Regions from separate parts of the Peteryoungia glycinendophytica genome, predicted to be linked through region 2. Evidence: riboswitches for the same ligand, from Rfam matches in the RefSeq annotation. Region 2 holds a riboswitch; the other holds the start of a gene.
The links. A riboswitch is a leader RNA that binds a small molecule or an ion and turns the genes downstream of it on or off. The one in region 2 is predicted to bind thiamine pyrophosphate.
Positions count from the first base shown of each region.

Region 1: linked by a shared signal. The riboswitch ahead of thiD (bifunctional hydroxymethylpyrimidine kinase/phosphomethylpyrimidine kinase) and the one ahead of thiB (thiamine ABC transporter substrate binding subunit) in region 2 are both predicted to bind thiamine pyrophosphate.

Region 1 is NZ_VFYP01000001.1:312,695-327,565, reverse strand. Features, by position in the region: gene FJQ55_RS01635 (enoyl-CoA hydratase) at 1-545, opposite strand, end outside; gene mutM (bifunctional DNA-formamidopyrimidine glycosylase/DNA-(apurinic or apyrimidinic site) lyase) at 575-1,465, opposite strand; gene ubiE (bifunctional demethylmenaquinone methyltransferase/2-methoxy-6-polyprenyl-1,4-benzoquinol methylase UbiE) at 1,604-2,380, shown strand; gene ubiB (2-polyprenylphenol 6-hydroxylase) at 2,386-3,960, shown strand; gene FJQ55_RS01615 (sensor histidine kinase) at 4,063-5,550, shown strand; gene FJQ55_RS01610 (response regulator) at 5,553-5,990, shown strand; gene FJQ55_RS01605 (sensor histidine kinase) at 6,007-7,047, shown strand; gene coaBC (bifunctional phosphopantothenoylcysteine decarboxylase/phosphopantothenate--cysteine ligase CoaBC) at 7,140-8,354, shown strand; gene FJQ55_RS01595 (MmcQ/YjbR family DNA-binding protein) at 8,351-8,704, shown strand; gene FJQ55_RS01590 (class II glutamine amidotransferase) at 8,714-9,538, opposite strand; gene FJQ55_RS01585 (pirin family protein) at 9,784-10,695, shown strand; gene FJQ55_RS01580 (GFA family protein) at 10,764-11,159, shown strand; gene thiD (bifunctional hydroxymethylpyrimidine kinase/phosphomethylpyrimidine kinase) at 11,166-11,990, opposite strand; TPP riboswitch at 12,043-12,139, opposite strand; gene FJQ55_RS01570 (HAD-IA family hydrolase) at 12,258-12,929, shown strand; gene FJQ55_RS01565 (peptide chain release factor 3) at 13,006-14,589, opposite strand; gene dut (dUTP diphosphatase) at 14,676-14,871, shown strand, end outside.
Region 2 is NZ_VFYP01000002.1:413,723-428,593, reverse strand. Features, by position in the region: gene FJQ55_RS16635 (thiamine diphosphokinase) at 1-90, shown strand, start outside; gene FJQ55_RS16630 (ABC-F family ATP-binding cassette domain-containing protein) at 95-1,927, shown strand; gene FJQ55_RS16625 (ABC transporter ATP-binding protein/permease) at 1,937-3,715, opposite strand; TPP riboswitch at 3,845-3,959, shown strand; gene thiB (thiamine ABC transporter substrate binding subunit) at 4,004-5,029, shown strand; gene thiP (thiamine/thiamine pyrophosphate ABC transporter permease) at 5,037-6,689, shown strand; gene thiQ (thiamine ABC transporter ATP-binding protein) at 6,679-7,416, shown strand; gene FJQ55_RS16605 (M48 family metalloprotease) at 7,666-9,165, shown strand; gene FJQ55_RS16600 (RNA polymerase factor sigma-32) at 9,235-10,107, opposite strand; gene leuB (3-isopropylmalate dehydrogenase) at 10,417-11,529, opposite strand; gene FJQ55_RS16590 (pyridoxal-phosphate dependent enzyme) at 11,704-12,636, shown strand; gene leuD (3-isopropylmalate dehydratase small subunit) at 12,688-13,293, opposite strand; gene FJQ55_RS16580 (hypothetical protein) at 13,473-13,703, opposite strand; gene FJQ55_RS16575 (HpcH/HpaI aldolase/citrate lyase family protein) at 13,815-14,738, shown strand; gene FJQ55_RS16570 (DUF1737 domain-containing protein) at 14,735-14,871, shown strand, end outside.

The sequences.
Region 1 (14,871 bases), on a different contig from region 2:
GGTTCGACCAGGCGGGCAACCAGGCCGGCGCTTTCGGCTTCCGCCGCATCCATCATCCGGCCGGTGAGGCAAAGATCCATGGCCTTGGCTTTGCCGACTGCCCGCGTCAGCCGCTGCGAGCCGCCCATGCCGGGAATGATGCCGAGCGTGATCTCCGGCTGGCCGAATTTGGCGGTCTTCGAGGCGATGATGAAGTCGCACATCATGGCAAGCTCGCAGCCACCCCCGAGCGCGAACCCGGAGACGGCGGCGATGATGGGTTTGCGGAACCCCGCGATTTCGTCCCAGCCGCCGATGAAGCCGCCGGTATAGGCATCGACGAAATCGAGCGACTGCATCTCCTTGATATCGGCACCCGCCGCGAAAGCCTTTTCCGAGCCGGTCAGAACCACGGCGCCGATGCCTGAATCCGTTTCCAGTTCTCCGAGCAGCTGGCGCAATTCGCGCATGACGGTGGAATTGAGCGCGTTCAGCGCCTGGGGCCGGTTGAGCGTGATGATCGCGACCCGGTCTCGGCGTTCGGTCAACAGCGTTTCGAATGACATGTCTCTCTCCCTGGCTGGCCCTTCGAGGCTCACTTCTGGCACCGGCGACAATAGAATGTCGAGCGGCCGGATTGAACTATCCTTTCGACGGTACCCCCACAACCCTCCGTTAGGCAGTCCCGCCCCTCGCGATCATAGGCGCGGAAGAAGTGCTGGAAGTAGCCGAGGGTGCCATCGGTCTGGATGTGATCGCGCAAGGAGGAGCCGCCGGCCTCGATGGCGTCTGCAATCACCTCGCGGATGGAAGAAGCTAGCAATGTCAGCTCTTGCTTCGGCTTGCCGGTCTTGGTGACCAGGGTCGAGACCTTGCGGGTGGGCGACAGGTGCGAACGCCAGAGCGCCTCGCAGACATAGATATTGCCGAGACCGGCAATCACCTTCTGGTCGAGGAGCGCGCTCTTCAGGGGCTGGCTGCGATCAGCAAAGCGCGAGGCCAGATAATTGGCGGACAACATATTGCCGACGGGCTCGGGGCCGAGGTCGCGGAAGGCGGGGTAATCGTCGAGGTCCGCACGGTCGACGAGATCCATGAAGCCGAAGCGACGCGGGTCGTTATAGATGACTCGGGCCGGCCCCTCTGCTCGATCGAGATGAAATAGCACGTGGTCGTGTTTTTCGTCCTTGCTGCGTTCGTGATGGAAGACGCCGGGGGTGTCTGCGGCCTCCCCCTCCTCGATGCGGAAGGAGCCGGACATGCCGAGATGGGCGATGATGGTGGCACCATCCTCCAGATCGATCAGCAGGTACTTGGCGCGGCGCGACAGGGCCGCAATGCGGCGGCCTTCGACCCTTGCGGCAAAATCGCGCGGCAGGGGAAAGCGCAGATCGGGACGGCGCAACTCCAGGCGCTCGATTCGCGTGCCTTCCATCGTCGGCGCCAAGCCGCGGCGGACTGTCTCTACCTCTGGCAATTCCGGCATTTCAGCCCATCTTTCTGTTTGAAGCGCCTGTTTTACGGTCTATAGACCAGCCTTGAAGCCGGTGCACTTGCGCAGATAGCGCGTGGAAGCCCTTTTCGCTATGGTCCGCCCGACCTGTCCGACACGTGGAGTAAATCGATGACCGAGAGCCGCATTTCCGCCGATGGTGGCATGGAAACTTCCTATGGGTTCCGCCAGGTCGACGAGCAGGAAAAGCAGAACCTGGTCAACGAGGTCTTCCACAAGGTGGCCAAGCGCTACGACATCATGAACGACGTGATGTCAGCCGGGCTGCACCGCGTCTGGAAGGATGCGATGGTCGCTTCGCTCAATCCGCGCAAGGATCCTGCCTATAAAGTTCTTGATGTTGCCGGCGGCACGGGCGACATCGCGTTTCGCATCGTGGAAGCCTCCAACCGGCTGGCCCATGCGACCGTGCTCGACATCAATGGCTCGATGCTGGGTGTGGGCGCAGAACGCGCCGAGAAGAAGGGGCTCACGCCGAACCTCACCTTCGTCGAAGCAAACGCCGAAAGCCTTCCCTTCGAGGACAATACGTTCGACGCCTATACGATTGCCTTCGGCATTCGCAATGTGCCGCATATCGATGTGGCGCTGTCGGAAGCTTTTCGTGTGCTGAAGCGTGGCGGGCGTCTTCTGGTGCTGGAATTCTCCGAGGTCGAAATGCCGCTTCTCGACAAGGTCTATGACGCCTGGTCGTTCAATGCGATCCCGCGTTTCGGCAAGATGATCACCGGCGACGCCGAACCCTACCAGTATCTGGTGGAATCGATCCGCAAATTCCCGAACCAGGCGGACTTCGCCCGGATGATCGAGCGCGCCGGCTTCTCCAGCGTGCGCTTCACCAATTACACCGGCGGCATCGCGGCGCTCCATTCCGGCTGGAAGATCTGACCGGCATGAGCACGATCGGTGCATATTTCCGCCTCGCGCGGGTCGGCTGGGTGCTCGTGCGGGAAGGCGTCGTTGCGGCGCTTCCGTCTGAAGGCTTGCCGCCACTCGTCGGCTTCGCGAAAGCGGCCGTTGCTCCGCTTGCCCGCAGCCGGGCAAAATCCGTCGACCGCGCCGATCGCCTCGCCAACGCGGTGGCACGGCTCGGACCGTCCTATGTGAAAATCGGCCAGTTCCTGGCCACCAGACCGGACGTCGTGGGTGCGGAATTTGCAGAAGATCTGTCTGGCCTCCAGGACCGGATGGCGTTTTTCCCGACCGAGGCATCCCGGACGACGATCCGTGAGTCGCTCGGCCGGACGATCGAGGATCTCTATGCGCGCTTCGAGGAGCCGATTGCGGCCGCCTCGATCGCGCAGGTGCATCCGGCCGAAGTCGAGACACCCGAAGGGCGCCGCAAGGTTGCCGTGAAGGTCATCAGGCCCGGCGTGCGCAAGCGTTTCGCCGCCGATCTCGAAGCCATGTATCTGGTCTCCCGTCTGCAGGAGCGCTTCATCCCGAATTCGCGGCGTCTGCGCCCCGTGGAGGTCACGAAGACGCTGGAGCAGACCACCAAGGTGGAGATGGATCTGCGGCTCGAGGCGGCAGCACTGTCCGAGATTGCCGAGAACACCCAGGACGATCCGGGGTTCCGCGTGCCGCGGGTCGACTGGGAGCGCACCGGGCGTGACGTCGTTACCATGGAATGGATCGACGGCATCAAGATGTCGGATGTCGAAGGCCTGAAGGCCGCCGGCCACGATCTGAACACCCTTGCGGACACGCTCATACAGTCCTTCCTGCGCCACACGCTGCGCGACGGCTTCTTCCATGCCGACATGCATCCGGGCAATCTGTTCGTCGATGCCTCCGGCACGATCGTGGCCGTCGACATGGGCATTGCCGGGCGGCTGGGCAAGAAGGAACGGCGCTTCCTGGCCGAGATTCTCTACGGCTTCATCACCCGAGACTATCTGCGCGTGGCCGAGGTGCATTTCGAGGCGGGCTACGTTCCCTCCCATCACAATGTGTCGAGCTTTGCCCAGGCCATTCGGGCGATCGGCGAACCGATCCATGGCCAGCCAGCCGAGACGATTTCGATGGGCAAGCTTTTGACGCTGTTGTTCGAGGTCACCGAGATCTTCGACATGGAAACGCGCCCCGAACTGGTGATGCTGCAGAAGACCATGGTCGTCGTCGAGGGCGTCTCGCGTATTCTCAATCCGCGCTTCAACATGTGGAAAGCCGCCGAACCCGTCGTGTCCGGCTGGATCCGCGATAATCTGGGACCAAAGCGGATCGTCACCGACCTCAAGGACGGTGCCAAGGCGGCGATGCGACTGGCGGAAGCTCTTCCGGAGATCGCAACCAAGACGGAAAAGCTGCATGGTGAAATCATGCGGATGAGCGAGGAAGGACTGCGCTTCGATCCGGAAACGGCCGAGCGGATCGGGAGGGCCGAGGCCCGGCATACGCGGTCCGGTCGGGTGGCGCTCTGGGTTATCGCGGTTTCACTCGCGGCTATCGCCCTGCACGTCATCTGACGTATCGTCCCCGAGCGATAATTATTCGCTCACCGGGTGGAACAATTGGGCGATGCTCGCGTTAGAACATCATAACGCGTTATTTGTTCCGTCTGGAAGTCAATGTCTGCCACACAAACCGGTCTTGTCCGATCCACCCTGCTCTTCCTTCTGATCGGCACCGGGATCCTTGTCATCATCATCGTGGCCACCTTCGGACTGGTCGAGCGCACCCGCACGACCTTCGGCGACATCCTTGTCGAGCGCGACATCCGGCGCATGTCTGCCGACCTCATGCAAAAGCTGACGGACGCTGAAACCGGCCAGCGCGGATTTCTCATCACCGGCGACGAGATTTTCCTCCAGCCTTACGAAGACGCCATCGGCGAGATCCGGACCGCCTTCGACAAGCTGGCAGCGTCAGTCGACGGTCAGACGACAAAGGAACGAGATACGCGGGAACTGAGGGAGTTGGTGAATACCAAGCTCACCGAACTGGCGCGGACCGTGGATCTGGTCCGCCAAGGCGAGCAGAATCAGGCGATCGCCATGGTTGAGACGAATGTCGGCCGCGAGACCATGGACCGCATCAGAGCCATCCTGGACGATTTCAAGCAGAAGTCGGACGCCGCCATCGACGGTGGCGCCAACCAGCAGATCGACGCGACCCAACAGCTGCAATGGATCACCATCGCCGGCGGGGTGGCGATCATCATCATCATCGGCGCAGCGCTCTTCGTCGTTGCCCAGCATATTCGGGCTCTGGCAACATCCCAGCAGGAGGTTCGGCGACTGAACGAGGGCTTGGAAGCCCGCGTGGCCGAACGGACCGAAGACCTGATGCAGGCGAACCAGGAAATCCAGCGCTTCGCCTATATCGTCACGCATGATCTGCGGGCGCCGCTCGTGAATATCATGGGATTCACGGCAGAGCTCGACACCTCGCTGAAGGCCCTGCAAACCTATGTTCTGAACGACGGTAAGCCGCTTTCGGAGGATGACATCCAGACCGCCCGACTGGCGGCCGCCGAAGACCTGCCGGAAGCGATAGGCTTTATTCGCTCCTCCACCCGCAAGATGGACGGGCTGATCAACGCGATCCTGAAGATCTCGCGCGACGGCCGCCGCCAGCTGAAGCCGGAAGAGATCGAACTCAAGCCGCTGGTCGAGACGATCACGGCCAGTGTTTATCACCAGATCAGCGAAAGCGACGGCACCTTCGATCTCGACATCCGCGCCGACCGTCTGATCACCGACCGGCTTTCCGTCGAGCAGATCCTTGGCAACCTCGTCGACAACGCGATCAAGTACAAGAAGCCGGACGTGCCACTGACGCTATCGATCCGCTCCATGTTCGAAGGCCGGCACATGGTTCGCATTGAGGTGCAGGATAATGGCCGCGGCATTGCCGAACAGGATCACGAGCGCGTCTTTGAGCTCTTTCGCCGCTCCGGACAACAGGATAAAGCGGGCGAAGGCATCGGGCTGGCCCATGTTCGTTCCCTGGCACGGAACCTGGGCGGGGAGATCAGCGTTACCTCTCGTTTAGGAGAGGGATCAACCTTCGTGCTCAGGCTGCCATACGATCTATCACGCTTGGTACGGAGTTGATTATGAAAGCGGTGGGAAAAGAAGTTACGATCATCATGATCGAGGATGACGAGGGCCATGCTCGTCTTATCGAAAAGAACGTCCGGCGTGCCGGCGTCAACAACGATATCATCCCGTTTACGAACGGGACAGAGGCACTCGACTATGTCCTGGGCCAGGACCGGAGCGGAAAGGTGTCTGAAGACCGCTATCTTCTGATCCTGCTCGATCTCAACCTGCCCGACATGTCCGGCACGGATATTCTCGACCAGATCAAATCCAATCCGCATACGCGGCGCATGCCTGTGGTCATCCTGACGACGACGGATGACGAGCGCGAAATCCAGCGGTGCTACGACCTCGGGGCCAATGTCTATATCACCAAGCCTGTCGATTACGACAATTTCGCCAATGCCATCAGGCAGCTCGGTCTCTTCTTTTCTGTCATGCAAATCCCATGAGCTCGGACCCGCTCCGATGAGTTTCCGCGTCCTCTATATCGACGACGACGCGGCCATCGCGCGCCTCGTGCAAAAACATATGGGGCGCCTCGGCCATGACGTGGCTCATGCGGAAACGGCTCACGATGCACTCGAACTGCTGAAGAGCGGGGAATTCGACGCGATCGTGCTCGATCACTACCTGCGCAATACGACGGGCCACGAGGTCCTGGCGCTGATGCGGGAGACGCGGGTCGACCTGCCGGTCGTTTACGTGACCGGCTCGAACGAGGCGCAGATCGCCATCGAGGCGATCAAGGCCGGGGCCGCCGACTACGTCATCAAGACGGTCAGCGAGGACTTTCTGTCGCTGCTGACGAGCGCCATCGAGCAGTCGATCGCGAATGCACAGCTGCGCGCCGCCAAGGAGCGGGCGGACGAGGAAATCCGCCTGGCAAAGGAGCGGGCGGAGGCGCTGCTCGCGGAGGTCAATCATCGCGTCGCCAATTCGCTTGCCCTCGTCGCCAGCCTGCTCCGGCTGCAGATTTCCAGCGCGCGCAGCGAAGAGGTCAAAGCGGAGCTTGCCGAGACGCAGGCTCGCATCACAGCGATCGCCGGCATGCACCGCAGCCTTTACACGTCGGACGATGTCAGCCGCGTCGAACTCGACCGCTATCTGGGTCGCCTGACGGCGGAGCTATCGAATTCGCTGAGCAGCGCGGAAAAGCCGATGCGGCTGATGCTGGATGCCGACCATATCTCCATGAGTGCCGACAAGGCGGTCTCGGTGGGCATGATCGTCACCGAACTCGTCACCAATGCCTATAAATATGCCTATGCCTCTGGCGAAAACGGTGACATCCGCGTCCATCTCAAGCGGCTCTCCGAAGAGGAGGCCATGCTGCGGGTCGAGGACGACGGGATCGGCATGAATCCCGATGACGCACCGAAGGGCACCGGGCTCGGTAGCCGGATCGTCAAGTCGATGGCGTCTACGCTGGGCGATGGGCTGCGTTATCTGGAGGGGCAGGCGGGCACTGTGGCCGAGGTGCCGCTGAAGCTCGACGTGACCTCCTGATCCGGTTCGACTATTTACCAGGAACATGGGACGCCGTTTGCCTCTGAGCCGATTTGCGCTAGGCTCGCACCGAAAAAAGGGGCCCTACTTTCATGACCTTGGCCGGTAAACGCATCGTTCTGATTATCGCTGGCGGTATCGCCGCCTATAAAAGCCTGGACCTGATCCGCAGGCTGCGCGAGCGTGGCGCAAAGGTGACCCCGATCATGACGCGGGCGGCGCAGGAATTCGTCACCCCGCTTGCCGTTGGCGCGCTTTCGGCGAGCCATGTCTATCTTGATCTGTTTTGCCGCGAGGACGAGCAGGATGTCGGCCATATCCGGCTGGCGCGGGACTGCGATCTGGTCTTGGTAGCGCCTGCGACGGCCGACCTGATGGCGAAGATAGCGCACGGACTTGCGGATGATCTCCCTTCTGCCGTGCTGCTCGCAAGCGATCGCCCAATCCTGATTGCGCCGGCGATGAACCCGAAGATGTGGGACAATGCCGCAACCCGGCGCAATGTCGCGACGCTGAAGGGGGACGGGATCACGATGATCGGCCCGATGGCGGGCGAGATGGCCGAGAGCGGCGAGCGCGGGGTTGGCCGGATGGCGGAGCCGCTGGAGATCGTCGCTGCGGTGGAAGACTTGCTATCCGGGCCGAAGCCGCTTGCCGGCCTGAAGGCAGTGGTGACATCAGGCCCAACGCACGAACCCATCGATCCGGTGCGCTACATCGCCAACCGTTCGTCGGGTAAGCAGGGGCATGCGATCGCCGCAGCACTCGCCCGGCTGGGCGCGGAGGTGACACTGGTATCCGGGCCGGTGACCATCGCCGACCCGGCCGGTGTGCAGGTTCTGCATGTGGAGCGGGCAGAGGAGATGCGCGACGCGGTCATTGCCAATCTGCCGGCGGATATCGCCGTGATGGTTGCGGCCGTTGCCGACTGGCGCGTGGCCTCAGGTTCCGACCAGAAAATCAAGAAGCAGCCGGGCGAAGCACCGCCGCCATTGATGCTTACCGAGAATCCCGACATCCTGAAGACCGTGGGCCATCACGCGAAACGGCCGCGCCTCGTGGTGGGCTTTGCGGCGGAAACGCAGAACGTGGAAGAGAACGGACGGGCGAAGCTCGAACGCAAGGGGGCGGACCTGATCGTAGCCAACGACGTTTCACCACAGACCGGCGTCATGGGCGGAGACCGTAACCGCGTGCAACTGATCACGCGCGACGGCGTGGAAGCGTGGCCGGACCTGTCGAAGGAGGACGTCGCCGAGCGACTGGCGCTGTGGATCGCCATGCAGATGGCGGGTGCCCCGGCATGAGCCTCTTCACCCGCGAAGGATTTACCGCTTTTGTCGAGAGCCTTCCGGCCACCAGTCAGGTCGACCAGTGGGATAGCCGGGTCGGCAAAGTCGGGGACAAGGTTTTCGGCCTTCTGTCCGATAACGACCGGCACCTGGCCTTCAAAGTCAGCGAGGAAAGCTTCGAGATCCTGACCGCCTTGCAGGGCGTCTCGCAGGCGCCCTATTTTGCCAAGCGGAAATGGGTGAGCGTCGCCCCGGATACCGAGCTTCAAGAGGCCGAGCTTACGGAATATCTGCAGCGATCCTACCGAGCTGTCGCCGGCAGTCTGACACGCAAGCTCAGGCGGGAACTGGGGATCGACGACTGAGGCCTAAGATCAACCGGCAAGCGCGACCGACCGGATCTGTGGCATGTCGATCCGTGCGGATACCGGCTTGAACTCCGCTGCCTCCAGGCCCTTGGCGCTCAAGATGACGGCACTCGAGGGCGGAATTTCCACCCAGGTGTCGGCTTCGTCGTTAAGCGGTTCGGACACCAGGCAGTAGCTGCCCTTCGGCCCCATGGGCGCGGCGTAGAGCGTCGGGGCGAACTCATCGGTCGAGTAGCGGACGGCATAAAGCGTCTCGCCGTCCGAGAAGGCGGCGGTCATGCGGACGCGGGCTGCGCCGGTCAAATGCAGGCTGATCTGCTCGACGAAGCCGACCGCCTCGCTCATGGCCGTCAGCGGGCGCTCCCTCAGGCCAAACTGCAGGGCAAGCAGGAAAAGCAGTTCGCTGTCCGTTGTGCCGACGCGGGCATTGAAATGGGCGTCATCGAGCATGGCTTCCATGGGTCGGCGGATGCGATCGAAATGGTCGATCTGGCCATTGTGCATGAAGGACCAGGTGTCGTGCACGAAGGGATGGCAGTTGTCGCGGCGGGTCGAGCCGTGGGTGGCGGCGCGAACATGGGCGAGGAAAAGCGGCGAGCGGATCTGGCGCGCGAGACTTTTCAGGTTGCAGTCGGACCAGGCCGGCAGGACGTCACGGAAACGGCCGGGCTCCGGCCGGTCGCCATACCAGGCGATGCCGAAACCATCGGCATTGGTGGCCGTCTTGGCGCGGGTCGCGCAATGGGACTGTTCGATGAGCGAGTGGGCAGGCGAGGTGACGAGTTCCTCGAGGAAGATCGCTTCTCCGCGATAGGCTGCCCAACGACACATGCGTTTCACAACTCCGGAAGGCGCCGACACGAAGGCTGCCCGACGCCAGTGTTCGCCTGATAAACTAACGATTCGCAAACATCTCCACTTTCATGACAGAAATTTGTCGGCGGCAGCAATTGTTTTTTGCAGTGCAGCACGGGCAAATGTGAACACTGCGTTCCGTCCGGTCCTGCTGCGCCCACCAGGAAGAGCGGCTATATTGCGCCTCAATCACCGCATTTCGGCCCGAGGAGCCAGTCCCGATGTCCATTCGTCCCGTCAAGCATGAGAGCCGCGCCACTCCGACCATGGAAGGCGCCGGCGTGAAGCTGCACCGCGTGTTCGGGTTCGGCGATCCCTCGATGACCGATCCCTTCCTGATGATGGACGATTTTCGCAACGACGATCCGGGCGATTATATCCGCGGCTTCCCCTGGCATCCGCATCGCGGCATCGAGACGATCACCTATGTGTTGGCGGGTACCGTCGAACACGGCGACAGCCTGGGCAACCAGGGCATGCTGGGTGCCGGCGACCTGCAATGGATGACGGCCGGCAGCGGCATCATGCATCAGGAAATGCCGAAGGGCGATTTTGCCGGCCGCATGCACGGCTTCCAGCTCTGGGCCAACCTGCCCTCGTCGCTGAAGATGACGAAGCCGCGCTACCAAGACATCAAGTCGGCCGACATTCCTGTCGTCGTGGATGACGACGGTACGTCGGCGCGGGTCATCTGTGGTGACTTCTGGGGCAAGAGCGGCCCTGTCGACGGCATTGCCGCAGAGCCTGTCTATCTCGACATCTCGGTGCCACCCGGCAAGCGCAAGACGTTTCCGGTCGACACCTATCGCTCCGCCTTTGCCTATATCTTCGCCGGCTCCGGCTCGTTCCGCGATGCGTCAAAACCCTTCGGCGTCAAGGTCGAGAAGGAATATATGGGCGAGGAGCTCAACATCCGTGACCTCTCCGGCAATCGCACGCTCGTCGTTTTCGACACCGGCGACGAAATCACCGTGCAGGCCGGCGAAAAGGGCATTCGCTTCCTTCTCGTCACCGGCAAGCCGATCAAGGAGCCGGTCGCCTGGCATGGCCCGATCGTCATGAACAGCCGCGAAGAACTGATGCAGGCGATGAAAGAGCTGCAGAACGGAACTTTCATCAAGGCCGATCATTAACCTCCCGCAGTCAAGTTCATCTCGCCCGGCGTCCTCCAGCGCCGGGCTTTTCTTTTCAGGGGGATGCGATGCGGGTGACGGGATCATGCCAATGCGGCGAAGTTCGCTACGAAGCGGAGATCGATCCGGAGCGGATCGGGATCTGTCACTGCACCGACTGCCAACGCCTGACCGGGTCTGCCTATCGCGTGACGGCGGCGGCCATCACTGGCAGCCTTCGCCTCGTCTCCGGAGAGCCACGGCGCTACCGCAAGTTCGGTGACAGCGGAAAGCCGAGCGACCAGTTCTTCTGCGGCGACTGCGGCTCGCCGCTCTGGCGCGAAAGCGCCGATGGAGAGATCGGCATCCGGCTCGGCACCATAGACCAGCGACGAGAACTCAAGCCTCGCCACCAGACATGGCTCGGCTCCGCCCTGCCCTTCGTCTTCGATATCCGCGACCTTGAGTGCCACGCCGACAGCTGAAAATTTTCAGTTCCTCTGATCGGCTGACCACAGAGCATGGAAATGATGCACCGGGCCGTGGCCCGATCCGACAGACAAACTGCCCGAGGTGCGGACAGCCTCTTCCAACCATGCCTTCGCCACGCTGACCGCCTCCTGCGGTTCGAGCCCTTTGGCGACTTCCGCCGCGAGCGCGCTCGACAGCGAACAACCGGTGCCATGGGTATTGCGCGTGGCAATGCGGGACGCCTCAAACCAGGTCACCTGCCCCTCCGTCACCAGAACATCCGGGCTCTCGCCACCGGCGAGATGTCCGCCCTTGACCAGCACGCCCTTCGCCCCGAGCGCCGTCAGCCGCACGGCCTGGGATTCCATGATGCGCCGGTCGGAGGCTTCCGGATCGCCCAGCAGGGCTGCAGCCTCGGGCAGATTGGGAGTCACAAGCGTTGCGAGCGGCAGCAGACTTTCTTTGAGGACGTCAACGGCCGCGGGATCGAGCAGTGCCGCGCCGCCCTTGGCGATCATCACGGGGTCGAGCACGACCGGAATTCCGCGATGGGGTTTCAGCGCTTCGGCCACCGCGGCGGCGATGCCGGCATTGGCGATCATGCCGATCTTCACCGCATCCACCCTGACATCGGCAAAGACCATGCGGATCTGCTCCTGGACGAAGTCCGGATCGAGCGGGCGAACAGCCGAGACGCCTTGCGTGTTCTGGGCGGTGAGCGCGGTGATCACGGCCATCCCGTAACAGCCCCGGGCGGCAAAGGTTTTTAGATCGGCCTGGATGCCGGCACCACCGGAGGGATCGGAGCCGGCGATGGACAGGACGTTGCGGATCGGATTGGTCATCGGCGCGCTCCCTTCGACGGTGGAGCGGCGGCGGACTCGGGCAGCCAACTGCCGGATAGACCGAACGACTCCCTCCGCCAGCATGATCTGGGTCAGGTTCAAAGGGTGCTTCTCAGCCCGGCTTTCGCAGGACGCCCCTGTCTGCTTCCTGTCTATCCCAGAGCGTTCCGCCTGTCACGAGCGGACCTTGTCTTTGATCAATTCATTTGCCGCTTGCCGCCAAATTGGCTACCTGCCTCTCGTTCCCCCAGCATCAGGTGCACGCTCTTGACCCTTTCCCCCTCGCCTCTCCCCACCCGCTCCTACCACGGCTTCCTCTTCGACATGGACGGAACGCTGCTCAACTCGATCGCCGCCGCCGAGCGGGTCTGGGGCCGCTGGGCGGCGAAAATGGGGCTCGATGTCGAGGCTTTCCTGCCGACCATGCATGGCAAGCGCGGCATCGACACGATCCGGGGGCTGAACCTTCCGGGCGTGGATGTGGTCGCCGAAGCGCTGGAAATCGAGCGCGGCGAAATCGAGGATGTCGAAGGGATCGTGCCGATCCCCGGCGCGATCGACTTCCTGAACGCGCTTCCGGCCGAGCGCTGGGCGATCGTCACCTCGGCGCCCTCGGCGCTTGCCCGCGCCCGCATCGCGGCCGCCGGCCTGCCACAACCGCTCAAGATCGTTACGGCGGAAGACGTCAAAATCGGCAAGCCGGATCCCGCCGGCTACAGGCTGGGCGCAGAGCGACTGGGCGTCGATCCGACCCATTGCCTAGTGTTCGAGGATGTGATGGCGGGCGTGCTGGCCGGAGAAGGCGCCGGCGCGGATGTCATGGTGATCACGGCCACCCATACGCATCCGCTGGAAACACGCCATCCGAGCCTGCACGGCTATGAGGGCGTGACGGTGGATGTCGATGGTGAAGGGCTGATCCGGCTGCGTCGCCGCTGAGGCCACTGCGAGGCTGGCTTAGATGACGGCAGAGCGGCATGCGCCCTATGGAGCGCATGCCGGGTGCGTGAGCCGATCACGCCGCCTTGGCAACGTGATATTCCTTGATGGCGACCATCTTGATCGCCGGATAGCGCTCGGCTTCGTAACGCAGCGAGAACTGGTCCTGCGCCATGAAGACGGGATCGCCATCGAGATCGCGGCAGATATCGCCGCGGCGCTGGGTCATGAACTTTTCGAGATCATCCTTGTTGTCGGCCGAGATCCAGCGGCAGACGGAGAAGCGCGACATTTCGAAGGAGACCGGCAGGGTGTATTCTGCCGACAGGCGTTCCTTCAACACGTCGAGCTGCAGCGCGCCGACGACACCGACGATGGCCGGTGAACCGTCTTCCGGCGAAAAGAGCTGCACGACGCCCTCTTCGGCCATCTGCTGCAGAGCTTCCTTGAGCTTCTTCGCCTTCATCGCATCTTCCAGCCGCACGCGGCGCAGGATTTCCGGCGAGAAGTTCGGCACGCCCTGGAAGACGAGATTCTCGCCTTCGGTCAACGTATCGCCGATGCGGAGTGTGCCGTGGTTGGGGATACCCACCACGTCGCCGGCGAAGGCGGTGTCGGCCAGCTGGCGCTGCGAGGCGAAGAAGAATTGCGGTGCCGTGAGCCCCATCAGCTTGCCGGTGCGGGCGAGCTTCGCCTTCATGCCGCGTTCCAGCTTGCCGGAGCAGATGCGGGCAAAGGCGATGCGGTCGCGGTGGTTCGGGTCCATGTTGGCCTGGATCTTGAAGACGAAGGCCGTCATCTTTTCTTCCGAGGCATGCACCGTTCTGACATCAGCCACCTGGTCGCGCGGCGGGGGCGCATAGGCGCCGAGCGCATTGATCAGATCGCGCACGCCGAAATTCCGCAGCGCCGAGCCGAAGAAGACGGGTGTCATGTGGCCTTCCAGGAAGGCCTTCTGGTCGAAGGGACGGCAGGCCTCGACCGCCAGTTCCAGCTCGTCGACGAAAGCCGCGCGTTCGTTTTCCGGCAGGTGATCGGCGACGCTCTGCGGACCGTTGACCTTGCTCGGCTCGGCCTGGGTGTCACTGCCGCGGAAGGTGCTGTTGGCCAGATTGTAGGAGCCGCAGAAGCTCTTCGAGCGGCCGACCGGCCAGGTGATCGGGGCGGTATCCAGCGCGAGCTTCTCTTCGACCTCGTCGAGGATCTCGAAGATGTCCCGGCTTTCGCGGTCCATCTTGTTGACGAAGGTGATGATCGGGATGTCGCGCATGCGGCAGACTTCGAAGAGCTTCAGCGTGCGCGGCTCGATACCCTTGGCGGCGTCGATGACCATGACGGCGGCATCAACGGCGGTCAGTGTGCGATAGGTGTCGTCGGCGAAGTCTTCGTGGCCGGGCGTGTCGAGAATGTTGAAGACATTGCCTTCGTATTCGAAGGTCATGACCGAGGTGACGACCGAAATGCCGCGCTCGCGCTCGATCTTCATCCAGTCCGACCGGGTCTGGATGCGGTCCTTCTTGGCCTTCACTTCGCCGGCGAGCTGGATGGCGCCGCCGAACAGCAAGAGCTTTTCAGTGAGCGTCGTCTTGCCGGCGTCCGGGTGGGCGATAATAGCAAAGGTGCGGCGGCGGGAGACCGCCTCTGCGAGCGTTTCAGCCATGTCTCAGGAATTCCTTTTGGTCGGCGGTTATCTAGCGTTTCGACGGCCAATATGCAATTGAGCGCGCAAACAAAGGAATCCCGCCCATGTCCGCCATTCGCTCCGATGTCCTTGGTCCCATGCTCAATCTGAAGCGTCTCTCCCATGGCGAGGGGATCGATCTGCCCACTTACGAAACGCGAGGTGCTGCGGGCATGGATCTGAGAGCTGCCGTTGCCGAGGATGCGCCGATGACTTTGGCGCCGGGAAAGCGAGCCTTGGTCCCGACCGGCTTCATCTTCG
Region 2 (14,871 bases):
TCCAATGTCGCCGAAGGTCCCATTTCGGTCTCGCTCACCCGTGGCCGTGCCGTCCTTCTGGCACGCCCTTACGATTTTTCCGGAGCCTGAAGCCTTGGCGCCTCCCATTCTGAAACTCGACGATATCTACCTATCCTTCGGCGGTACCCCGCTCCTCAACGGTGCCGGGCTGCAGGTTGAACCAGGCGACCGGATTTGCCTGGTCGGGCGCAACGGTTCGGGCAAGTCTACGTTGATGAAGATTGCCGCCGGTCTGGTGGAGGCACAGTCGGGGGAGGTTTTCCGTCACCCGGCCTCCACCATCCGTTATCTCGAGCAGGCACCTGATTTTGCCGGTTACGGCACCGTTCAAGCCTATGCCGAGGCAGGGCTTGGGCCGGGTGATGATCCGTACCGCGTGACCTATCTGCTGGAGCATCTGGGTCTGACCGGTCAGGAAGATCCGACGCGGCTTTCGGGTGGTGAAGCGCGGCGCGCAGCGCTTGCGCGCGTGCTGGCGCCCGAGCCTGACATTCTGATGCTTGATGAGCCGACGAACCATCTCGATCTGCCGACGATCGAGTGGCTCGAAGGCGAATTGCAGAAGACGCGAAGCGCGCTCGTCCTGATCTCGCACGACCGCCGCTTCCTAGAGAAGATCTCGACCGCCACGGTCTGGCTGGACCGCGGGCTGTCGCGCAGGCTTGCCCGTGGCTTTTCCTATTTCGAGGAATGGCGCGACAAGGTGCTGGAAGAGGAAGAAATCGAGCAGCACAAGCTCGGCCGCCAGATTGAGCGCGAGGAGCACTGGTTACGCTACGGCGTCACTGCGCGGCGCAAGCGCAATATGCGGCGACTGGGCAATCTCCAGGCGCTGCGTGCGGACTATCGGGGCCACAAGGGGCCGCAGGGCACAATCCAGGCTGCCGTCAGCGAAGGTCGCGAAAGCGGAAAGCTGGTCGTCGAGGCAGACAAGATCACGAAAACCTATGGTGACAGGACCATCGTCGCGCCCTTCTCCATCCGCGTGCATCGCGGCGACTGCATCGGTCTGATTGGCCCGAACGGTGCCGGCAAGACGACGCTTCTGAAGATGCTAACCGGCCAGTTGCGGCCGGACGGTGGGGTGATCAAGCTCGGGACGAACTTGGAAATCGCGGTTCTCGACCAGAAGCGCGAAGACCTCAATCCGGACGATACGCTGGCCCATTACCTGACCGACGGCCGTGGTGAGAATCTGCTCGTCAACGGCGAGCAGAAGCATGTCACCGGCTACATGAAAGACTTCCTTTTCCAGCCGGAACAGGCTCGCACGCCGATCCGTAATCTATCCGGCGGTGAGCGGGCCCGGTTGATGCTGGCGCGGATCATGGCAAAGCCATCGAACCTGCTGATCCTCGACGAGCCGACCAACGACCTTGACATCGAGACGTTGGATCTTTTGCAAGAAATTGTCGCGGGTTATGCAGGTACGGTCATTCTCGTCAGCCATGACCGTGATTTCCTCGACCGCACTGTGACCTCGACCATTGCGCCCGCCAATCCGGATGCCCCCGATGGCCGTTGGATCGAATATGCCGGTGGCTATTCGGACATGCTGGCCCAGCGCAAGGGCGTCGAGGACGAACGCAAGCGCGCCGAAAAAGCCGAAAAGGCTAAGGCGCAGGACATGTCTGGCGCAAAGACCACCGAAGCTGTCTCCAAGAGCAAGGGTAAACTGTCGTTCAAGCAGAAATTTGCTCTCGAAAATTTGCCGAAGGACATGGAAAAGGCGGAGAAAGAGATTGCCGCGCGCGAAGCCAAGATGGCGGATCCCAATCTCTTCTCGAAGGACCCGGCGACCTTCGCCCGGCTCGCTGCCGAAATGGAGAAGCTTCGCGCCGACATTACCCGCTGGGAAGAGGAATGGCTGGAGCTCGAGATGCTGCGCGAGGAACTCGAGGGGTAGAAGACCGCTTCACCTCGGGGGATCCATCATCCGCTCGAGATGCACCAACCTTGCTCCCGTTGCCTTGGCAAAGGCGGCGGAACGACCAATGTAGAGCAGGGAGGCGTCGGGCATTTCGCCGAGCAAAGCTGCCAAACGGATTTCGGTGTCCGGCTCCAACCCCTCCAGCACATCGAATAGCACGACCCAGCGCGGTTTGCGCAGAAGCATATTGGCAAAGGCCAGCGCCATCTGCTCATCCTTGTCGAGGAGCCTTTCCCAGCGGGCACGCTCGTAAAGACGGCCGCCAAGATTTCCAAGCCCCACCTTCTCCAGGGCAAGCTTCATGTCGGAATCGGTGAAGTTCGCGGAAGCCAAGGGGTAAGCGAGCAGACTGCGCAGGCTTCCCTCCGGCAGGTAGCCGATCTGTGGTATGAAGAGGATGTCCGTCGCTGCGGGGAGAAAGATCTTGCCCTTGCCGAACGGCCACAGGCCAGCAAGCGCATTGAAGAACAGCTTGCGATTCACGCCCTGGTCGCCGTTGACCATGACATGCTGGCCGGGAGCGATCTCGACGTCTCTTTCGACGAGGCGGAACGCGCCGCCATTGTTCTCGCCCTGCAAGCGGGAGCCGATCTCGAGCCCTCTCAGACGCAGTGCGCCATCCTCTGACGGTAAGATTTCGATCCTGCCTGGCATCTGCTCCGCATTGTCCATCGCATCGAGAGCAGCGCGGAAGACCGTGACGCGGAGGAGTGCTGCGCGCCAGTCGGCAATCTGCCCAAAATTGTCGACATACCAGCGCAGAGCCGAATAGACTTGGGTAAAGGCCGCGGCCGCCATCATCAGGCCACCGAAGGTGATGGTCCCGGAAAAATAGGCTGGCGAGGCGATCAGGATCGGGACGATGATTGCCAGCCAGCCGAAGCCTGCGGTCACCCAGGTGAGATTGGTGAGCGCGAGGGCGAGGTTGCGGATCGAGCCCAAAACGCCGTCCAGCGTTTCATGGATATGTCGCTTTTCGGCGTCTTCTCCGCGCGCCACGGCGATGGCGTCCAGGTTCTCGTTGGCGCGCATGAGGGAGAAACGTAAGTCGGCCTCGCGGGCATAACGCTCAGCATTCAGGTTCGACAGCCGATGTCCGACGAGGCGGCTCAAAAGCGAGGCGGCAAGGGCATAGAGAATGGCACCCCACACCATGTAACCGGGGATCTGAAAGCTCCAGTCTCCCAGCTTGAAGACGAGGTCGCTCGATAGGCCCCAGAGGACCCCGATGAAGCTCACCAGAAGAATGGTCGCATTGAAAAGACCGATCGACAGTGACGTTGTCATCTCTGCGAGCTTGCGCGCATCTTCGTGCAGGCGCTGGTCCGGGTTTACGCCGAGCGGGCTCGCCATGGAGAGGCGAAAGGCGCGACGTCCCGCAAGCCACTGGTCGATGACGTCGCGCGTCAGACCCTCCCGCATGTGCAAAGCCGTCATCTGGTTCAACCAGGCCTGGATCACGTTGAGCACGAGAAGCACACCGGCGATAACAGCGAAGTTGCGAAGTTCCTGCAGAAATGCCGGCAGGTTTCGCTGCTCCAGCGAATTGTAGAACGGCGCGTTCCAGTGGTTCAGCATCACGGTGCCATAGGCGGTTGCCAGGATGACAGCGACCAATGCGAAGGCGAAGACGAGGATGCGATTGCGAATTGCAGAGTGCCAGAAGCTATCCAAGGCGATGGCTATCTGGCGGCGAAAGCTCCCTTCGACGGCGGCAACAATCTGATCGACTGAGATCGGCCCTCCGCTCGTTTCACTCGTCATGCCATCAAGCCTCGAAAACGTTCAACTACAGTCTGTTGACTGCATAGCATGGCGAGATTGCGTTTGGCTTACCGTAGCACCAAGAGGTCTGCCATCTTGCGCTCCCCAACCTGCCGCGCTATTTCCATGACTGCTCTAACGGGGTGCCTTCTGATCCGCCGTGATCGGAATGCTGAGAGGCGTCAGCCAACCCGCGGAACCTGATCCGGTTAACACCGGCGGAGGGATTAGACGCGTCGATTGTAAACGCCCTATCCCGATATCATTGATCTTTTGGAGGAGGGCGTCATGCCGTCACATCTCGCTAAATTTGTTCGCGTCGGCCTTGCCGCAGCCTTGTTGCCAACCGGTCTATCCGCGTCGGCGCAGGCAGCTGACAAGGTTCTGACTGTCTATACCTATGAAAGCTTCATCTCCGAATGGGGACCGGGGCCGAAGGTGAAGGAAGCCTTTGAAAAGACCTGCGATTGCAGCGTCAATTTTGTCGGTGTTGCCGATGGAGTGGCCCTTCTGACCCGTCTCAAGCTTGAAGGTCAAAGCTCCAAGGCCGATGTCGTGCTGGGGCTGGACACCAATCTGGTGGAGGAAGCCAAGCAGACAGGATTGTTCGATAAGGCTGTGATCGACACGTCGACAGTGAAGGTTCCTGGGGGCTTCAGCGATGATGTGTTCGTGCCTTACGACTACGGTCATTTCGCAGTGATCTACGACACCCAGGCGATCCAGACGCCGCCGAAGAGCCTCAAGGAATTGGTCGAGGGTGACCCGAACCAGAAGATCGTCATTCAGGATCCCCGCACTTCGACGCCAGGCCTCGGACTCTTGCTTTGGGTCAAGTCCGTCTATGGCGAGAAGGCGCCCGAGGCCTGGGCCAAGCTGAAGAACCGTGTTCTCACGGTGACCCCCGGTTGGTCGGAAGCTTATGGTCTGTTTACAAAGGGGGAGGCGCCGATGGTATTGTCTTACACAACATCGCCGGCCTACCACATGGTCGCAGAAAATACCGAGCGCTATCAGGCAGCGGATTTTTCAGAAGGTCATTACATTCAGATCGAAGTTGCCGGCATTTTGAAGAACGCGCCGGATAAGGATCTTGCGCGGCAGTTCCTCGCCTTCATTCTTGAGCCCGGTTTCCAAGATACTATTCCGACGAACAACTGGATGATGCCGGCTGCTGATACGTCCGAGCCGCTGCCGGATGCCTTCGGCAAGCTCGTTCAGCCGAAGACGACCTTCCTGATGAGCCCGGCCGAAGTGGCGGCCAATCGTCAGGCCTGGATCGACGAGTGGCTGAAGGCGATGACGCTCAACTGACCCGCTGATGCTGCGCCCGCTGCACCAGTCGTGGCGTGTAAGACTGCCTGCTCTCGCGGGCGGTCTTTTTGTCTTGATGGTGATCTCTGGCTTCGTCGGGGTGGCGCTCGTGATGCTTCTGTCGGGGCCTGTCGCCGGTTTGGAGGTTTTCGCTGATCCGGTCGTGCGCTCCGTGCTCGGCTTTACCCTGTGGCAGGCTCTGCTTTCCACTTTGCTTTCCGTCGGTCTCGCCCTGCCGTTCGCCAGTGCTCTGGCGCGGCAGCCAAGCTTCCCGGGCCGGCCGTGGCTGATCCGGCTGATGGCGGTGCCGATGGGTCTGCCTGTGCTGATAGGCGCGCTCGGCCTTATCGGGGTATTTGGCCGCAACGGTCTGGTCAATCAGCTTCTCTCGTGGCTCGGGGTTTCGCAGCCCGTATCGATCTATGGCCTGTCTGGCATTCTCATCGCGCATGTCTTCTTCAACCTGCCCCTCGCGGCCCGCCTGATGCTGTCTGCGCTGGAACGCGTACCGGCGGAGTATTGGCGTTCCGCTGCCAGCCTCGGCTTTTCGCCGTTATCCACGTTCCGGTTCATCGAATGGCCAGTGCTTGCGCGGGTGATCCCAGGCGCTGCGGGGCTGATCTTCATGCTGTGTGTTACCAGCTTCACGCTGGTCCTCGTCTTCGGGGGTGGGCCGGCTGCGACCACGATCGAGGTGGCAATCTATCAGGCGCTGCGCTTCGATTTCGATCCTGTGCGGGCGGTCTCGCTCGCATGTGTTCAGATCACCGTGACCGGCTGCGTCCTCGCGGTCCTCAGCCTATTGCCCGTAGCCGGGGATTCGGGGACGACCAGCGGTCGCGGCTATGTGCGCTTCGATGGTCATCGTCCCCTTGTTCGGTTGGTGGATGGGTTAATGCTGGTGTCCGGCGGCCTCTTCCTTGTTCTGCCGCTCGGACAGGTGGTTGTATCCGGACTGCGGGCCGATCTCGTCCGGCTTGTCGAGCAAGAGGCCTTCCAACAGGCGGCGCTGACCAGCCTCATGGTCTCGCTGGGAGCAGGCCTCGCTGCCACGCTCGGAGCCTATCTGATTATTGCTGCACGAAGCCAGCTGTCGGGACACACTTCGCTCACCTGGACGGCACGTCTCTTCTCAATCGGTCTTGCGGGTGCCTCCTCGCTGGTGCTCCTGCTCCCGACGAGCATCCTCGCGACTGGCTGGTTCCTGGCCCTCAGACCGCACGGTGATATCGCGGATTTTGCGCCCCTCGTCGTGGTCGGTATCAACGCCCTCATGGCTCTTCCGTTTGCTGTGCGAGTTCTCGGGCCCGCCTTTTCCGAACACCGTGACCGCACCGGTCGGTTGTGTGAAAGTCTTGGCCTTTCGGTTGGTCAGAGGCTGCGTTTCGTCGATTGGCCGGCGCTTCGACGGCCACTCCTCACGGCACTCGCCTTCGCCATGGCTCTTTCGCTCGGTGATTTGGGGGCAGTCGCATTGTTTGGTTCCGAGAATATCACCACGTTACCGACACTCATTTATGCGCAGATGGGCAGCTATCGCAGCAACGATGCCGACGGTCTGGCGCTGCTTCTGGGTCTGATCTGCCTGGTGCTGGCGCTGATCGGCGCACCCGGCACCTCGCCGGGCTCTCTTGCAAAGGAGCGAGTCCATGCCGGCTAACGCCTCCGTCCATCTCGCCCATACCCGGTTGACGCTTAGCCAGAACCGATTCCATTTCGATTGCGAGTTTCAGGCTGGCGCGGTCACAGCGATTGTCGGCCCGTCTGGCGCAGGGAAGTCGACGTTGCTCAATCTGGTTTCCGGTTTCGAGCGGCCGGATAGCGGCACGGTCTGGATCGATGGATTAGACGTTACTCGGCTCCCGCCGGCAGAGCGCCCTGTCTCCCTCGTCTTTCAGGACAACAACCTGTTTTCCCATCTGGATCTCTTCACCAATATCGGGCTCGGCATCCATCCTGGCCTCAGGCTCCAACCAACCGATCGCGTGGCGATTTCGCAAGCCCTCGAACGCGTCGGCCTTGCGGGCTACGAACGACGGCTGCCCGGCTCTCTATCAGGCGGGGAGCGCCAGCGGGTGGCTTTCGCCCGGGCGCTGGTGCGCCGACGCCCGGTCTTGCTACTCGATGAGCCATTTGCAGCACTTGATCCGGCGCTGCGGTCATCCATGGTTGCTCTGCTCTCCGACCTGCATCGGGAGACTGGCTCAACCGTGCTTCTCGTCACACATGACCCGCGTGATCTGGAACGGCTTGCCCAGTATGTCGTCTTTGTCGACGGCGGGAGCGTGCTCGTCGAGGCTGAGACCGCGCGATTTCTCGCCCGACGCGACCTCCCACCGGTCCGTGACTTCCTCGGTCTCGGGCCTCAGGTGGAACCTTCGCCTTAATTTGGTCGTTCGCTCCTGTCATGCGGCCAGTGAATGGTTGCCAAGCGTAGCAAGGGCTTGGTCAATGCGGTCGCGGGCACTATGGTCTAGAGCATGCGACAGTTTCGCATTATGGAATGAGCCCAGGGACCGTGTTCGCACGATTCTGGTGCCAGGCAAGTGGATGCTGCACCCGGGACCGACCTGACAGGCGGAGCCTCGGGCACAGGGTTAAGGGGCAGGATGCAGTTTTTCAGCCGGAACAGCGCAATGGCTGCCGATGGTAATCGGCGGCGCCGGCCTGCAAGGCTTGCGTCGACGGCAGCTGCGTTCGTTGTAAGCGGGCTGGTTCTGTCGTCCTGTCAGTCGCTGTTCGAGCAGGCGTATGAGCCTTCCGTCTCGCCGTCCAGCAATCCGCAGATCGTCGAAGAAGTCCAGAAGGGCGATCCGCGTGCCCAGATGGGTGCCCGCGAGCATCCCCGTATTGTAGCCTCCTACGGCGGTGAGTATTCCGACGCCAAAACCGAACGGCTTGTTGCACGCATTGCCGGTGCGCTGACCGCTGTCTCGGAAAACCCCAACCAGTCGTACCGTATCACCATCCTCAATTCGCCTGCGATCAATGCCTTCGCGCTGCCCGGCGGTTACCTCTACGTGACGCGCGGGCTCCTGGCGCTGGCCAATGATGCGTCCGAGGTCGCCGCCGTGCTTAGCCACGAAATGGCGCATGTGACCGCCAATCACGGCATCGAGCGTCAGCGGCGCGAAGAGGCGGAAGTCATTGCAAGCCGGGTGGTGGCAGAAGTGCTTTCCAGCGATCTCGCCGGCAAGCAGGCGCTCGCGCGAGGCAAGCTTAGGCTCGCTGCCTTTTCCCGTCAGCAGGAACTGCAGGCCGACGTGATCGGCGTTAGGACCCTTGGCGAAGCAGGCTATGATCCTTATGCCGCAGCCCGTTTCCTCGATTCCATGGCACGCTATAGCCAGTTCACATCGGTGGATCCCGATGCCGACCAGAGTCTGGACTTCCTGTCGAGCCATCCCAATGCGCCACAGCGCGTCGAGCTTGCCAAGCGACATGCGCGTGCGTTCGGCCCCGAAGGCACGCATGGGGAGACTGGTCGCGACTATTACCTGAATGGTATCGACGGCCTTCTCTACGGTGACAGCCCTCAGGAAGGTTTCGTGCGCGGCCAGACCTTCCTGCATGGCCAGCTCGGCATCCGCTTTGATGTGCCGGTCGGCTTCCAGATCGACAACAAGGTCGAGGCGGTACTTGCCACTGGCCCCGGCGATGTTGCCATCCGCTTTGATGGTGTGGCCGACAATCAGAAGATCAGCCTGCCGAACTATATTTCAAGCGGCTGGGTCACCGGCCTTTTGCCGGATACGATCCAGACGATCTCGGTGAATGGCCTTGAAGCTGCGACCGCGAAAGCCTCCGCGGATCGCTGGGACTTCGACATCACGGTCATTCGCATCGGCCCGCAGATCTTCCGGTTTTTGACTGCGGTACCGAAGGGCAGTGCAGCGCTTGAGTCCACTGCTGCGCAGCTTCGGGCGTCTTTCCGCCGCATCACACCGCAAGAGGCCGCTTCGCTGAAGCCGCTGCGCGTGCGGGTTGTCACTGTCGGCACTGGCGACACCGTCGGAACTTTGTCAGCACGCATGATGGGCACCGAACGGAAGCTGGAGCTCTTCCGGCTGATCAATGCACTTGGACCGACTTCAACCGTCTCGCCCGGCATGCGGGTGAAAATCATCTCCGAGTGACGTCAGTTCTGTAGCCGACGAAAAAGCCGGCGTTCCCGCCGGCTTGCTCCTCTCAGCTGTCGCTACTGTTCAGTATGCCATCTCGTAACGAGCGGCCGTCGGAGCCTTATCAGTCAGGGCCAGCTTGAGTTTTTCAAGAGCCCGGGTCTCGATCTGGCGAACGCGCTCTTTCGAAATGCCGAGCTCCATGCCGAGTTCTTCCAAGGTCGCCCCGTCTTCCGTCAGACGGCGTGCCTTGATGATCCGGCTTTCCCGCTCGTTGAGCCTGTTCATCGCGTCCTTGAGCCAGCCGTTCCAGCGCTCCCCATCAATGATGGATGTGACCTGCTCGTCGGGCAGAGCCTCATTGCTCTCCAACATCTCCAGCTGCTCCGTGCCCTCGCCGTTGCGACCTGCAACAGGTGTCTGGAGTGACGCATCGTTGCCGGAAAGCCGCGCGTCCATCGATTGTACATCGGCAAGGCTGACGCCGAGTGCAGAGGCAATTTCCTGATGAATGGCCTGATCCGAGAGGCGGTTGTCACCCTGTGCCAGCTTGGCGCGGAGGCGGCGCAGGTTGAAGAACAAGGCCTTCTGGCTGGAGCTTGTGCCGCCGCGCACGATTGACCAGTTGCGCAGGATGTAATCCTGCATTGAGGCCCGGATCCACCAGCCGGCATATGTGGAGAAACGAACCTCGCGACCGGGGTCGAATCGCGCAGCTGCTTCCAGAAGGCCGATATAGCCTTCCTGGATGAGGTCGTTCAGCGGCAGACCGAAGCCGCGGAATTTCGATGCCATGGCAATGACGAGGCGCATGTGGGCCTGGGCGATACGATTACGAGCGCCCTGATCGTCCTGTTCCTTCCAGCGAATGGCAAGATCCAACTCTTCTTCTCGTTCCAGATAAGGCTGGGACATTGCGTATCTGATGATGTGTCTGTCAGCGGATATGGCCTTCATCGAAACATCTCCCTGGGTCTGGGGGACCGCACGCCGGCAGCCCGTTTTCCGGCATTTCCTGTTGAACGGCCCAAGGCCGTTCATGTTCCAACCGATTGCTGCCAAGTGTGGGCAGCAATTCCTTGGTTTGTATTCTGATGACGTTTACGCAGCGACGGGGGGTGCGGATTGGTGCCGCATGCTGGCTTTGTGTCGGGAAAGGCTCCCTCACGGAGAAGTGAGCGCGTGCCGGCCGTTCGGATCGGCGATCAACGCAAAAACGGCGCGGGTTGCCCCGCGCCGCTCAATCGATCATGTCTTGTTGTTAGATCAGGCGGAAAGCGCCTTAAACTCTGCGAGGATGGCATCCCCCATCTCGACAGTTCCAACCTGCCGGGCGCCTTCGGCCATGATGTCGCCCGTGCGAATGCCCTTATCCAGTACGTTGGCAATCGCCTTTTCCAGACGATCGGCCTCAGTGACCATGTTGAAGGAGTAGCGCAGGCACATGGCGAAAGAAGCGATCATGGCGATTGGATTGGCGATGCCCTTGCCGGCAATGTCGGGAGCCGAACCATGTACAGGCTCATAGAGCGCCTTGCGCTTGCCAGTCTTGCCGTCAGGAGCGCCGAGCGATGCAGAAGGAAGCATGCCGAGCGAGCCCGTCAGCATGGCGGCGACGTCCGACAGCATGTCTCCGAACAGGTTGTCCGTCACAATGACGTCGAACTGCTTCGGCGCACGGACCAGTTGCATGCCGCCGGCATCAGCCAGCATGTGGTCTAGCTGAACGTCGGCGAATTTCTCCTTGTGCGTCGCGGTCACCACCTGGTTCCACAACACGCCCGACTTCATGACGTTGCGCTTTTCCATCGAGCAGACGCGGTTGTTGCGGGTGCGTGCGAGCTCAAAAGCAACGGCGGAGATGCGCTCAATCTCGTAGGTGTCATAAACCTGGGTGTCGATTGCGCGCTTCTGGCCATTGCCGAGATCGGTGATGGTCTTGGGTTCGCCGAAATAGACGCCGCCGGTCAGTTCGCGCACGATCAGGATGTCGAGGCCTTCGACCAGTTCGGGCTTCAGCGAAGAGGCATTGGCGAGCGCCGGATAGCAGATCGCAGGGCGCAGATTTGCAAAGAGTTCAAGATCCTTGCGTAGACGCAAGAGGCCGGCCTCCGGGCGCACGTCATAGGGCACGTCGTCCCACTTCGGACCGCCGACGGCACCGAAGAGAACGGCATCTGCGGCAAGCGCCTTGGCCATATCCTCTTCCGAAATCGCCACGCCGTGGGCGTCGTAAGCCGAGCCGCCGACCAGACCTTCGTCGGTGACGAAACCCGCACCCTGTTCATCGTTCATATAGGCGATGATCTTGCGGACCTCGGCCATGGCCTCGGGGCCGATGCCGTCGCCGGGCAGGAGAAGAAGATTGCGAGCCGTCATGGATACCTCCACTCGAAAAAGAAGTCGCGGTTTCTTACGCGCGGGTCCCTGGCTTTTCAAGCGAGATAGGCCGGAAACGGTACGGTTTGCGGATCCCTTGGCGCCGGTGGAGGCAGTTGACCATGCTAAAGCAGCGGTTCATTAGAAGCCCAATCAGAATCGGATCTTGGCTCCATGGCTTCTCGTCCCCTGCATATCGAAACCCCGCTATTGCGTACCGCTGCCGACTACAGCGAAAGCGGGGTTCCTCTCTGGCTGAAACTCGATGCCCTGCAACCCTCCGGCAGTTTCAAGCTCAGGGGTGTCGGTTTGCTCTGCCAGCAAGAGGTTGCGAAGGGTGCCCTAGAGATTTTTTGTGCGTCCGGCGGAAATGCGGGTATCGCAGCCGCCGTCGCCGGCCGCTCGCTCGGGGTGCCGGTGACCATCGTCGTGCCCGAGACGACATCGGTCGAGGTGAGAGAGCGAATTTTGGCGACTGGCGCCCATGTTCTGGTCCACGGTTCTGTCTTCGATGAGGCGAACGCGCACGCCATTTCACTCGCTGCCGAGCGCAAAGCGGCGTACGTGCACCCCTACGACCATCCGGTTCTGTGGGACGGCCACGCCACGCTGATCGACGAAGTCGTCAGGGCCGGCGCGGTCTTCGATTGCGTGGTGACCAGCGTCGGTGGCGGCGGGCTGCTGGCCGGTATCGTGGAAGGATTGCGCCGCAACGGCCTCTCGGACATTCCTGTTATTGCGGTAGAGACTGAGGGCGCGGCATCTTTGAATGCCTCCATCACCGTACAGCAGCGCGTCATGCTGCCCGCAATCACCTCGATTGCAACCTCACTTGGCGCGCGCCAAGTCGCGCAGCATGTCTTCGACCTTGTCAGTCAACATTCGATTGAAAGCGTGACTGTTTCGGATGCAGATGCGGTCGCGGCCTGCCTGAAGTTTGCCGATGCCCACCGGATCCTGGTGGAGCCGGCCTGTGGCGCAGCGCTTGCCGTAGCCGATGTTCATGCGGGCTTGCTGTCGCGCTTCAAGGCCCCGTTGATCGAAGTCTGCGGTGGAATAGGCGTTTCGCTTGCGATGCTCGACAGCTGGCGCGCACGTTTCCTCTGAGCATTAAAAAAGCCGGGATGCCCGGCTTTTTGCGAAACGGTTTCGATCGACTTAAGCCCAGGGGCGCTGGGCTGCATTCGACTTTTCGAAATTCGCGATGCTGCTCGCCTTTTCCAGGGTCAAGCCAATGTCGTCGAGGCCGTTCAACATGCAATGGCGCTTGAAGGCATCGAGTTCGAATGAGATCTTGCCACCATCCGGACCGGTGATTTCCTGGGCTTCCAGGTCGACTGTCAGGACTGCGTTCGAGCCGCGGCTCGCATCATCCATCAGCTTCTCCAGGTTTTCCGGGCTGACGACGATTGGCAGAATGCCGTTCTTGAAACAGTTGTTGTAGAAAATGTCGGCGAAGGAGGTCGAGATGACGCAGCGGATGCCGAAATCGAGCAGCGCCCAGGGCGCATGTTCGCGCGAAGAGCCGCAACCGAAATTATCGCCGGCAACAAGGATCTGGGCGTTGCGGTAGGCCGGCTTGTTCAGCACGAAATCCGGGTTCTCCGAGCCGTCTTCCTTATAGCGCGCTTCGGCGAAGAGGCCGGTACCGAGACCAGTGCGCTTGATCGTCTTCAGGTAATCCTTCGGGATGATCATGTCCGTGTCGATGTTCACGACAGGTAGCGGTGCAGCGACACCAGTGAGCTTTACAAACTTGTCCATCAATCTGCCTTCGATCTGGCTGGAATGCTTCTCATGTCTCGCCCATAGAACAAAACACCGAAGAATTGAAGGAGAATCTTGAACGCCAGCCGACGTAGGGCGGCCGGTCGAATCGATATCGCGCCGGTTGCCAAGTGGGGCCGCCAATCAGGAGGATCGGAGGCAAACCAGCGAGGACATCACAAATCGATGATCGTGCCCTTACCGTCATTCCAGACGCGCAAGTCTTCGCGTCGTTTTGCCTTGGCGTACACAGGAGCCCGCTTGGTGCGACCCATCAACATTCGGGCGCCGAGGGACACGGTAAGCAGCGCGCCGATGACGATGGTGAGTGACACAGCGAAGGCGGCCGCGAGACCAACGAAAGCGAGACCGGCGAGGGCGATGACGGCGGAACGAAAATTCTGCATGATCTGTGTCCTTTCTCAGTCGCCAAGGTGGTCCTTATTCCGCTGCAATGCAAGGGCCTTTCACCGAATTGTCATCTTGCGCGGACTGGGAAAGATTGCCAAAACCCATGCATGTACCGTGTCCAAACAGAGTTCCGAGATCGTCACCCCCTTCGTCTGCGCCGTTCGGTTTTGACGGTGCCAGCCGTCAACGAGCGGGCTCTGGCGAAGATTTGCGATTTGGATTGCGATGCGGTGATCTTCGATCTTGAGGACTCGGTTGCGCCGGAGAAGAAGTCCGAAGCACGGGAAAACCTCAAGAATTTCTTGGAGCAAGCTGATCTGGACTGGCGCGAGCGGATCATTCGGATCAATGCCGTGGATAGCGTCCATCTGGCCGACGACCTGCAGTTGATCCGTGCGCTGATACCAGATGCCGTCCTTCTCCCCAAGGTGGAGGAGCCGGCATCGATTCAGAGCGTGGCGGATTGGCTGGCGGAAGCAGATGCGACGGAAAGTCTCAGAATATGGGCGATGATCGAGACACCGCGTGGCGTGCTGAATGCTACGACGATTGCGTCGTCGGGACGCACGGCGAACGGCCGGCTCGATACCTTCGTGCTGGGGTTGAATGATTTGCGCAAGGCGACGGGCATTCCGGCCGAACCGGGCCGCAGATATCTAGTGCCCTATCTGATGCAGGTAGTCCTTGCGGCCCGGGCCTATGGGCTCGATGTGATCGACAGCGTGTCAAATGACTTTCGTGACATGGACGCTTTCGCTGCAGAGTGTGCTCAAGCCCGATCGATGGGCTTCGATGGGAAGATGCTGATCCACCCCTCGCAGATCGGACCCGCCAATGATCGATTTGGACCTGAGCCGAACGCGGTCGCAGAGGCGCAGCACGTGGTGGCGCAATTTGCCGATCCACGGCATGCTGGATTGAATGTCATCAATGTCAACGGCCGGATGATCGAGCGGCTGCATGCCGAGGAGGCCGAACGGCTTTTAGGCATGGTGGCATTGATCGAGGCAAGAAAGGAAAGTCAGAAATGAGAGTCTATCGTTTTATCACCGGCCCGGACGATTCGTCGTTCTGCCATCGGGTGACCGACGCTTTGAATAAGGGTTGGGAACTGCATGGCTCCCCGAGCCTGACGTTCAACGCCGCCGAGAACAAGACGTTTTG